DNA from 3 places in the Streptomyces sp. NPDC051555 genome. Region 2 is predicted to be linked to each of the others. Evidence: riboswitches for the same ligand, from Rfam matches in the RefSeq annotation. Region 2 holds a riboswitch; each other region holds the start of a gene.
The links. A riboswitch is a leader RNA that binds a small molecule or an ion and turns the genes downstream of it on or off. The one in region 2 is predicted to bind cyclic di-AMP.
Positions count from the first base shown of each region.

Region 1: linked by a shared signal. The riboswitch ahead of ACIBEA_RS00480 (peptidoglycan DD-metalloendopeptidase family protein) and the one ahead of ACIBEA_RS38225 (transglycosylase family protein) in region 2 are both predicted to bind cyclic di-AMP.
Region 3: linked by a shared signal. The riboswitch ahead of ACIBEA_RS01890 (transglycosylase SLT domain-containing protein) and the one ahead of ACIBEA_RS38225 (transglycosylase family protein) in region 2 are both predicted to bind cyclic di-AMP.

Region 1 covers NZ_JBITDP010000001.1:104,032-107,296, reverse strand. Annotated here, with positions in the region: gene ACIBEA_RS00485 (SGNH/GDSL hydrolase family protein) at 1-113, opposite strand, end outside; gene ACIBEA_RS00480 (peptidoglycan DD-metalloendopeptidase family protein) at 292-1,296, opposite strand; cyclic di-AMP (ydaO/yuaA leader) riboswitch at 1,301-1,470, opposite strand; gene ACIBEA_RS00475 (tyrosine-protein phosphatase) at 1,778-2,593, shown strand; gene ACIBEA_RS00470 (aspartate aminotransferase family protein) at 2,630-3,265, opposite strand, start outside.
Region 2 covers NZ_JBITDP010000030.1:84,571-87,835, forward strand. Annotated here, with positions in the region: gene eno (phosphopyruvate hydratase) at 1-237, opposite strand, end outside; gene ACIBEA_RS38225 (transglycosylase family protein) at 575-1,285, opposite strand; cyclic di-AMP (ydaO/yuaA leader) riboswitch at 1,288-1,460, opposite strand; gene ACIBEA_RS38230 (transglycosylase family protein) at 1,734-2,780, opposite strand; gene ACIBEA_RS38235 (cytochrome P450) at 2,917-3,265, opposite strand, start outside.
Region 3 covers NZ_JBITDP010000001.1:453,700-456,964, forward strand. Annotated here, with positions in the region: gene ACIBEA_RS01885 (hypothetical protein) at 1-1,317, shown strand, start outside; gene ACIBEA_RS01890 (transglycosylase SLT domain-containing protein) at 1,311-2,114, opposite strand; cyclic di-AMP (ydaO/yuaA leader) riboswitch at 2,119-2,365, opposite strand; gene ACIBEA_RS01895 (dihydrodipicolinate synthase family protein) at 2,651-3,265, opposite strand, start outside.

The DNA.
Region 1 (3,265 bases), on a different contig from region 2:
GCCGTCTTCAGTGTCGTCGCGTTCGTGTTCGTCGCGTTCGTGTTCGCCGTGTTCGTCGTCGTCTGCGTCGTCTTCGTCGTCGTCTTTGTCGTCATCGCTGTCGTCGCTGCCACGAGAAGACATCCTTCACCCCAAGGCGTGACCTACGCCACCGTAGCCACCCCTTGACGGACCGTGATCTATACCACCCGGCGGGTAAGGAATAAGTGAGGCCCCTGTCAGGTACATGAAAGAGGGGCCGGGACCCCCCTCGGGTCCCGGCCCCTCTTCGTGCCGAACGGCGCTCGCCGGTCAGACGTTCACGCCCTTCGAGCGGAGGTAGGCCAGCGGGTCGACGTCCGTGCCGTAGCCGGCGCCCGTGCGGATCTCGAAGTGCAGGTGCGGGCCGGTGACGTTGCCCGTGGAACCGGACAGGCCGATGCTCTGGCCCGCGCCGACGCTCTGGCCGACCGACACCGACAGCTGGGACATGTGGCCGTACTGCGAGTAGCGGCCGTCCGCGTGCCGGATGACGACCTCGTTGCCGTACGCGCCGCCCCAACCCGCGGAGACCACGGTGCCCGCGCCGACCGCGCGAACGGTGGTGCCGGTGCCCACGGCGAAGTCGACACCGGTGTGGTGACCGCTGGACCACATGCTGCCGCTCGCCCCGTACCGGGTGGTGATGGAGGCGGAGACCGGAGCGACGAAGCCGGAGGCCGAGGCGGCGCCCGAACCGGAGCCCTTGCCCGTACCGCTACCGGTACCCTGCGCGGGCTTGCCGCTCGTACCCTCGTCGCTCGCGCCCTCGTCCCTCGCGCCCTCGTCCGACCCCGCGTCCGATCCCGCGTCCGCCGCCGGAGCGGATTCCTCGGTCGGAGCGGATTCCTCGACAGGAGCGGATTCCTCGGCCGGGGCCTGCTGCTGCGCCCGCGCCCCCAGGGTCAGCTTCAGCCCCGGGTGGATCAGCGACGGGTCGGCACCGACGGCCTCGCGGTTGTCCGCGTACACCTGCTGCCAGCCGCCGCTCAGGTGCCGCTCCGCGGCGATCTTCGAGAGGTAGTCGCCCGGGACCACGGTGTAGACCGCGGAGGTCCCCGGCGCGGCGGCCGGCGCCTGGGCCGGGGGCGCCTGGGTCGCAACAGCGGTGGCCGCGCCGGCCGTCGTAGCGGTCGTGGCCGTCGAGCCGGTCGCGGCGTGCGCGCCCGTGGCACCCATCAGCGGCAGCGCGAGCGCCGCGCTCCCGGTGCCGGCGACGACGAGTCCGCGGGCTATCGGGCTGGACTTCGGGCGGCGGTGCTTTCCCTTTGCGGGCATGGCGAATTCCTCTCCGTCGCCTGCGAGGTGAGCTGTCGGGTTCGGACTGGAGATGTCCGGCCGTACGCGTACGGCTTCACCCCGAGCCGTCCGGAGGAAAAGATCCATTCCGGTGACGGCGGCTTACCTGGTTCCCCCGCTCCTGCCGGGCGTGTGGATCGTCGGGTGCGGTTTCGGATGGTGGCAGGATTAGGCGGTCCATCCGGGTCGACGCGAAGGTATTCCGTCCGGCCCCCCGGAACAAGCCGCGAATTCCCCGCAGGAAAGGCCCGGGTGAGGGATCGACGGAATTCCGGTCACCCTCCGTCGAATCCGCCGCGACAACGGCCGCCCCCACAAGGCAATTCGACTTTCGTGATCACACACTCACGGTGACCGTATGATCCTGCTCACGGGGGCGATCCGATCTCCCCGTCCCTTGTGGCAAGTTGCGCTCAACTAGTGTAATTCGGACATGCCGCGACGATATGGAGGAGTCCTCGTGACCCAGCAGATACCCCAGGCCCCGTCCACGGAGCCGGAGCTGACCGGAGTGCGCAACTTCCGTGACGTGGGCGGGCTCCCGACCGCGGACGGACGGAGGGTCAGAGCGGGACAGGTCTTCCGAAGCGGACATCTGGCACATGCCACCGAAACCGATACGGAATTCCTCGCTTCGCTCGGGCTGCACACCATCTTCGACTTCCGCAACGCCGCGGACCACGCGCTCGAAGGCCCGGACGTCGAGCTGCCCGGGGTCCGCAACGTCAACCTCCCGCTCTCCGACCCGGCGGACGGTACGGAGTTCTGGCGGATGGTCCGCGACGGTGACCTCGACCAGCTGCGCCAGGTCCTCGGCGAGGGCAAGGCCGCGCTGCGTATGGCCAACTCCTACCGGGAGATCGTCACGACCCGCACCGCGGAGCACCGCCAGGTCGTCCAGGCGCTCGTCCAGGACCAGGTGCCGGTGCTGATGCACTGCGCGGCCGGGAAGGACCGGGCCGGCCTGTCGATCGCGGTCACCCTGCTCGCGCTCGGCGTCGAGCGCGAGGCGATCGTGGCGGACTACCTGGAGTCGAACGCCCCGCACCGGCGCTACCGGGTGCGCCGCAGCAGCGAGTCCGCCGAGGCCCGCTCGCCCGAGGTGATGGAGCTGCTCGCCCCGCTGTTCGACGCGCGCGCCGAGTACCTGCTCGCGGCCTTCGCCACCCTGGAGGAGATCTGGGGCAGCACCGACCGCTACCTCGCCGAGGGCCTCGGGCTCACGCCCGAGACCCTCGACCGACTGCGCGACCACTACCTCGAGTCACCGGCCTGACCGGCCGGGCAGGGCGGGCCGGGCGGGGCCGGGCCGTCAGCGGTTCGCGACGGCCTGCTTGACCAGGGTCCTGCCGAAGTCCCACATCAAGGAGCCCCCGCCGTGGGCGTCGTCCATGACCTCCCGGAAGGCGCCCACGAAGCGGTCCACGTCCGCCTCGTCCACGATCAGCGGCGGGATCAGCTTGATCACTTCCAGGTGATCGCCGGAGACCTGGGTCAGGATCCGGTGCTTCTGGAGCAGCGGTACGACGACCATCTGCGCGAAGAGCCCCTTGCGCGCGGCCTGGAGCATGGTCCACCGGCTGCGCAGGCCGAGCGAGGACGGGCGGCCGAACTCGATGCCGATCATCAGCCCCCGGCCGCGCACCTCGTGCAGCAGCTCGTACTCGTCCACCATCGCCGCGAGCCGCCCGCGCAGCAGGTCGCCCATGGCGCGGGCGTTCGCCACCACCGACTCGTTCTCCATGACGGAGAGCACCGCGAGCCCGGCCGCCATCGCCTGCGCGTTGGCACCGAAGCTGGCCGAGTGCACGAGCACCCGGTCCATGGACGAGTAGACCTTCTTGAAGATCCAGTCCTTGCCCAGGGTCGCCCCGACCGGCACGTAGCCGCCCGACAGCGCCTTGGCCACGCAGACCAGGTCCGGCTCCACTCCCGGCTCGTGCTGGTA
Region 2 (3,265 bases):
CGGGCCGATCTGCTCGATCACGGCGAGGACGGCCTTCTCGACGCCCTTGCCGAGGTAGCGGTTGGGGTCACCGTCACGAAGCTCGATGGCCTCGAATGCACCGGTGGAGGCGCCGGACGGAACTGCAGCACGGCCGGTGCTGCCGTCGTCGAGGCCAACCTCGACCTCGACCGTGGGATTGCCTCGGGAGTCCAGGATTTCCCGGGCTACGACGACGTCGATGGACGGCACGAGCATCTCCTTCTGGGATGTGACGCTGGGTGTGCGGTGGCGTGTCAGGCCGTGGGATGGCCTTGCCGCCTAGAGCCTAACCGGCTCCGGGCGCTCGGCCAGCCGAGCAACCGCTCCGTGGGACGAAAAAGGGTCTGAATACCCCTCTTACGGGACATACGGAAGGTCCGGCGGAATGCCGAACGGATCACCCCCGCCTGCACGAACGCCACCGCCCGGCGCGTGGGGGGAGACGCGCCGGGCGATGGCGAATTATGCGTACCGCGAAGTCCGTGCGGAAGTACCGCGCAGCGTCACAGTCAGTGGTACCGCACGGTGTTACCGCGCGGTGTCACCGCAGGATTCAGCTGAGCTTCAGCTTCTGACCCGGGAAGATCAGGTCGGCGTCCGGGACGGTGTCCTTGTTCAGCTCGTGCAGCTTCTGCCAGCCGCCCTTGACGCCGTTCGCCTGGGCGATGGTGCCGAGGGTGTCGCCGGACTTGATCTCGTAGGAGCCGGTGCCCGTCTTGGGGGCCTCGGTCGACGGAGCGGCCTTGGTGGGGGCCGGGGTCTCGGCGCGCTCGGAGCGGGTGACCGGGGCCTCGGGGCGCTTGGTCTCCTGCTTCGGCTCGGCCTTCTTCTCGACCTTCTTCTCCGGCTTGGTCTGCTTGGGGGTCTCGGTCGAGCCGCCGCCGTTGTAGGCGGAGTTCGACAGGCCCACGCCACAGGACGGCCACGCGCCCTTGCCCTGGCCCTTGAGGACCTTCTCGGCGATGGCTATCTGCTGCGCCTTGGTGGCCTGGTTCGCCTGCGAGGCGTACGCCTTGCCGCCGTACGCGGCCCACGTGGAGGACGAGAACTGCACGCCGCCGTAGTAGCCGTTGCCGGTGTTGATGGACCAGTTGCCGCCGGACTCGCACGCGGCGACGGCGTCCCACTGGGAGGCGGTCGCGGCGCTCGCGGCGCCGGCGGTCATCAGCGGAGCCGCCACGGCGACACCGGCGACACCGACGAGGGTGACGACACGGGTGGCCTTGGAGGCGCGACGGTGCTTGCCCTTGCCGGAAAGCAGCATGGTTTTCTCCTCACCGACGCCTGCGAAGTGAGCTGTCGGGTTCGGGCGGATGAGTTGCCCGGTCGCGCACCGAGGTGCGCGGCTTAACCCCAAGCCGGTTCCGTGACCATCTCTCAATGGCCGGTTCCGGCACTTACCTTGGTTCCCCCGCTCCTGCCTTCGGCGCTTGCGCGACGTGTTCCCTCCGTCCGCCGGCAGGATTCGGCGATGCGGTCGAAGGAGCCCGCGGTGGCGAGCGATTCAGAAGGTAGACAGGTCTCTCCCCGATGTTCAACGAGCGACATCGGGGAGAAACAGCCCCTACTTGCGCTCTCGGGACGGGTGTTTGCCCAGGTGGGAGCGGGGTTTGGGGCAGTCACCGAGCAGGACACGCCAGTTGAACGGAAGAGATGCATGTCTCATTTGCACGAAAGGGACATACCTGGCGATCTTCGTGCCCGAAGTGCCCCTATTTCTGGCTTAGATCGAGATTCTGCCCGGGAGTGATCAGGTCGGCGTCATGCCCGATGACCTGCTGATTGGCCGTGTAAAGGGCATTCCAGCCACCCTCGACCCCCTCGGCCTTCGCAATGTCCGTCAGATTGTCGCCGGCCTTCACCGTGTACGACGGCGCGGACGCGGCGTCAGACCCGACCGGCGCCTCTGCGGCGGGCGTTCCGCGGTGCTTTCCACCGGCTCCGGCCGTTTCGCCCTGCGGAACGGCGGCCGAGCCGGCCGGGGTCGTCGGGGTCGTGGAGGGCGTCGGGGCCGTGGGCACCGCGGTGTTGGACGGGGACGTCGTCGGACCGGTGGGGGCCGTCGAACCGCCGGGCACGGACGGGGCGGGCGCGCCCGTGGACCCTGTCGCACCCGTCGGGGCGCCCGGGCCGCCGGAAACCGGAGCCGGGTCCGGCATGACGGGCAGCACGGACGTCAGCGGGGACTGCGGCATCGCCGCGAAGTCGCCGGGCCCACCGGGCGCGGCGGTGGCTCCGGGGATGTGCCCGGTCGAGGTCGGCGTGGCCGCCGGGGCCGGCGCGCCGGCGAGCGAGCCGGGCGCGGATCCCTCGGGTCGCACGGGGCTCGGAGCGACGGAACCGGAACGTCCGGGAACACCCGGGTCGACCGTGGCCGCGGGGCCGCCGCGGGTGAGCCCGGAGGACTCCCCGCACAGCGGCCAGGCCGTCGGCCCCTGCGCGGCGAGCACCCGCTCGGCGATGGTGATCTGCTGCGAGCGGCTGGCCAGGTCGGGGCGCGCCGCGAACTCCAGCCCGCCCGCGTTCTTCCACTGGTCCAGGGTGAGCTGGAGTCCGCCGTAGGACCCGCTGCCGAAGTCGGCGCTCCAGGTCCCACCGCTCTCGCACTCGGCCACCGAGTCCCAGGTGGTGGTCTCGGCCGCGCTCGCGCCGGAGGCGGCGAACAGCGGTAGGGCGAGTGCGGAGCCTGCGACTCCGGCGGTGACGACGAGTGCGGGGACCTGACGGGGGCGTCTGTGGCGGCCGTTCCCGGAACGCATGAGGGTGGACCTTTCGCGTGGCGGCGGGGGCGACGCGAACCTAGCCCGGTTCGAACGCTTGTCACAAGTCGATGATGCGCAGATCACGTCAAGGTCACAGAGTTGACGATGGGTCAGCTGGGGCGCCCGGGACGGGTCATTCCGCTTCCGGAACGTTTGGGGTTGTGAACCTGACGGGAAGCGTGCGCAGGCCACGCATGATCAGTCCGCCGCGCCAGCGCAGCTCCTCGGGGGGAACGGCGAGTTCCAGATCCGGCAGACGCGTCAGCAAAGTCGCGAGGGCCGTCTGACCCTCCAACCGGGCCAGCGGAGCGCCGATGCAGTAATGGATGCCGTGTCCGTATCCGAGGTGCTGGTTGTCGCTCCGCGAGAGGTCCAGGACGTCCGGATCGTCGAACCGCGCGGGGTCGCGGTCGGCCGCCGCGAGTACGACGAGCACCGGATCGCCCGCCGGGATGTCCTGCCCGCCCAGGGTCAGCGGAACG
Region 3 (3,265 bases), on a different contig from region 2:
GAGCTGCTGCGGGCCGCGCACACCGCGCGCCTGGCGGGCCTGCCGCACGCCGAGGCGGCCGCCCTCCGGGTGGTCCGCGGGCTGCGCGCCGCCCGCGACCGCAGCGCCGCCCAGCGGCTGACCGAGCTGACGGAGGCCTTCCGCGAGCTGTTGCACACCGCCGCGCTCCCGTCCGCCGGCGGCTCCCGGCGCGCCTACCGGTCCGGCGGCAGCCTGCGCGTGTACGGCCTCTGCCGGGAGCCGGTGCTCTCGGCCACCGGACACGCGGGAGTGGTCACGCACCTCGTCGACGCCGATGGCGACCGGTTCACCCTCGCCGACGTCCGCCCCGGCGGGATCGGCCGGGCCCGGGGCGCCGCGAGCGCCTCCGTGTCCCTCGGCGGCGCCGTCCTCGACCACGCCGGCCTGGCCCGGGGCGCACTGCACGTGGTCGGGGCGACCGTGTCCGCCGACGGCCGCCTCGGGTCGGGCCGGGGCGTACGGGCGACGCCGCTGCGCGGGATCGACTGGAGCGAGGGACCGGCCGCCGCGCTCTTCGCCCGCCCGGCGGCCGAAGCCGTGGCGCGGGCCCTGGCCGACCCGGCCGCCGACCCGGGCCTGCTCGGGTGCGACGTGCTGGTGGTGGCCGCGGCCGGCGACCGGTTGCTGGTCCGCGAGCTGTCGTCGGACGGCGCGGTACGTCCCGACGCGCCGCTGATCGCCCTGGTCCCCGCCCACCCGCATCCGGACCTGGCGCACACCGCGAACCTCCGCCGCCTGGCCGACCGCCCCGGGCTGGCGCTGCGCGTGCTCGGCCGCCCCGACCCGGACCGGAGCGCGACCCTGCGCCCGCTGGCCGTCGGGCCGGTGCCGGGGTCGGCGTACACCCTGCGGCTGCCGCCGCAGTGGCTGGGCCGGGCCGACCTCGGCTACGACCTGCTCCAGGGGTCCCACCTCCCGGCCGGGGCCGACGCACCCGAGGCGGCCGACGTACGGGACCGGGAGCCGGTACCGGACGCGCTGGGCGGGTCACCGCTGTGGCGGGTGCGGCGGCTGTTGGAATCCGGGGTCGCGGGGGGCCGTCGGGCGGTGGCGGAGGCGGCCCGCGGCGAGTTCGCGCCGAACGGCGGCCGGGGGCCGCTGCGTCGGGCCGGCTTCGCGGGGGCCGCGGAGTTGGCCGCCGCGCTGGCCGCCGAGGCCGACCGGCGGCCCCGGGACGTCTTCGGTCGTCTCGTCGATCCCGCCGCCGACCGCTACGCGTGGGCCTGGCTGGCCGCGGCCACCCATCTGCACGCCGCGCGGCGGTCGTTGGTGGCCGCGTCCTGGTCCGCTCAGTAGGCGCCGTTCACGTTGTCGATCGAGCCGTAGCGGTCGGCGGCGTAGTTGCAGGCGGCGGTGATGTTCGCTACCGGGTCGTAGGAGTCGGTCGCGGTGCCGGGCACGTGGTACGCCCGGAAGGTGGGGTCGATGACCTGGAGGAGGCCCTTCGAGGGGATGCCCGCCGCGGCGTTGGAGTCCCAGTTGTTGATGGCGAGGGGATTGCCCGAGGACTCGCGCAGGACGTTGCGGCGAATTCCGTCGTAGGTGCCCGGAATTCCGTGCTGGGCCATGACGTCCAGCGACTGCCGGATCCAGCCGTCGAGGTTGTTGGCGTACAGGGTCGTGGCCCGCACGGAACGGTCGGCCCGCGCGGGGGCGGCCCCCGCATCGCGCCCGGCCGCCACGGCCGCCACGGCCGCCGCCGCCGAACCCGCCTTCGCCGCGCCGCCGATCGTCAGCTCGGTCCCCGGCCGGATCACCGACGGGTCGTTGCCGATCGCCGCCCGGTTGTCCGCGTAGAGCTTCTTCCAGCCGCCGCTCACGGAATGCGATTGGGCGATCGTGGAAAGGGTGTCGCCCGCGACCACGGAATAGGTGGTGGACGCCGCGGCCCGCACGGAGAGCGCGGGAGCGGTGGCGGCCACGGATGCCGCGACGGCGGGGGCCGCGGCCGTGGCGGCGGCCGGCTGTGCGGCATCGGCGCCGGAGGCGCTGATCAGGGGGAGGGCGAGTGCCATGCCGCCGGTACCCGCGACGGCGAGGAGGCGGGCGAGGGGGCTGGTCTTGGGACGGCGGTGCTTGCCCGATGCGGACATGGCGAATTCCTCTCCGTCGCCTGCGAGGTGAGCTGTCGGGTTCGGACGGGAGCTGTCCGGCCGCACCGTGACGCGGCTCGCCCGCGGACATGCCCGAGGCATGACGAGGACGTGCGTGTCAGCGGTGCGACTTCACCCCGAGCCGGGCCGGACCATGTGTCCGGACCAGCGGCCTACCTGGTTCCCCCGCTCCTGCCGTACGTGAGTGGGATGGGTTCGCGGGTAGCGGCAGGATTCGGCGTTCCACCCGGATTGCGGTGACCGTAGAGGAGAGAAGAGGAGTGGAACAAGGGCTTGAATTCCGCGCAGTGATCGGTATATCGGAAGCGGCCGGGAAATTGATCTCACCCGGCCGGGTCGGGAATTGCCGTATTTCATTGCGGCGCCCGGAATCCATCCTTCCGCTACCCCCGCGGGGGCGGCCGTGAAGGCCGCTCCCGCGTGACTGACGTCACCGGCGAGCGGCCCGTACGGCATTCAAGGGCAAATCGCCCATTAGTGCTTCTTGGGGATTTCTTGCGGGGCCGCGCGCCCGCCTACGCGGTGCGGTCCGCCAGCTCCTCCACTTCCTCCACCTCCGTCAGTTCCTCCACTTCCGCCAGCTCCTCCAGCCTGCGCAGCGTCTCCCGTACCGAGGCGGCGCCGGCGGGCAGCAGCGGCAGCCGCACGTCGGGGGTCGGAATGCGCCCCTGCGCGTGCAGCACCCCCTTCAGCACCACCGGATTCGGCTCGGCGAACACGGCCGCCGACAGCCGGGCCAGCGCGTGCCCCAGCGCCCGTGCGCCGGACACGTCGCCCGTCCGCCAGGCCCGCACGAGCGCGGCGAACCGCTCCGTGGCCAGATGCGCCGAGGCCAGGATCGCGCCGCCCGCCCCGAGGGCGAGCAGGGGCGAGGCGAAGGCGTCGTCGCCCGCCAGGACCGTGAACCCGTCCGGCAGATCGCCCAGCAGCTCCACCGTGTCCTGGTCGATGCCGCCCGCCGCGTACTTGACCCCCGCGACCCCGGGCAGCGCCCCGAGGGCCCGCAGCGCCCCGGCGTCCAGCGGCTGACCGGTCCGGTAGGGGATGTGGTAGACGACCAGCGGTACGGGAGCGACCTCCGCGAGCCGCTCGAAGTGCGCCAGCACCCCCGCCGCCGAGGGCCGCACGAA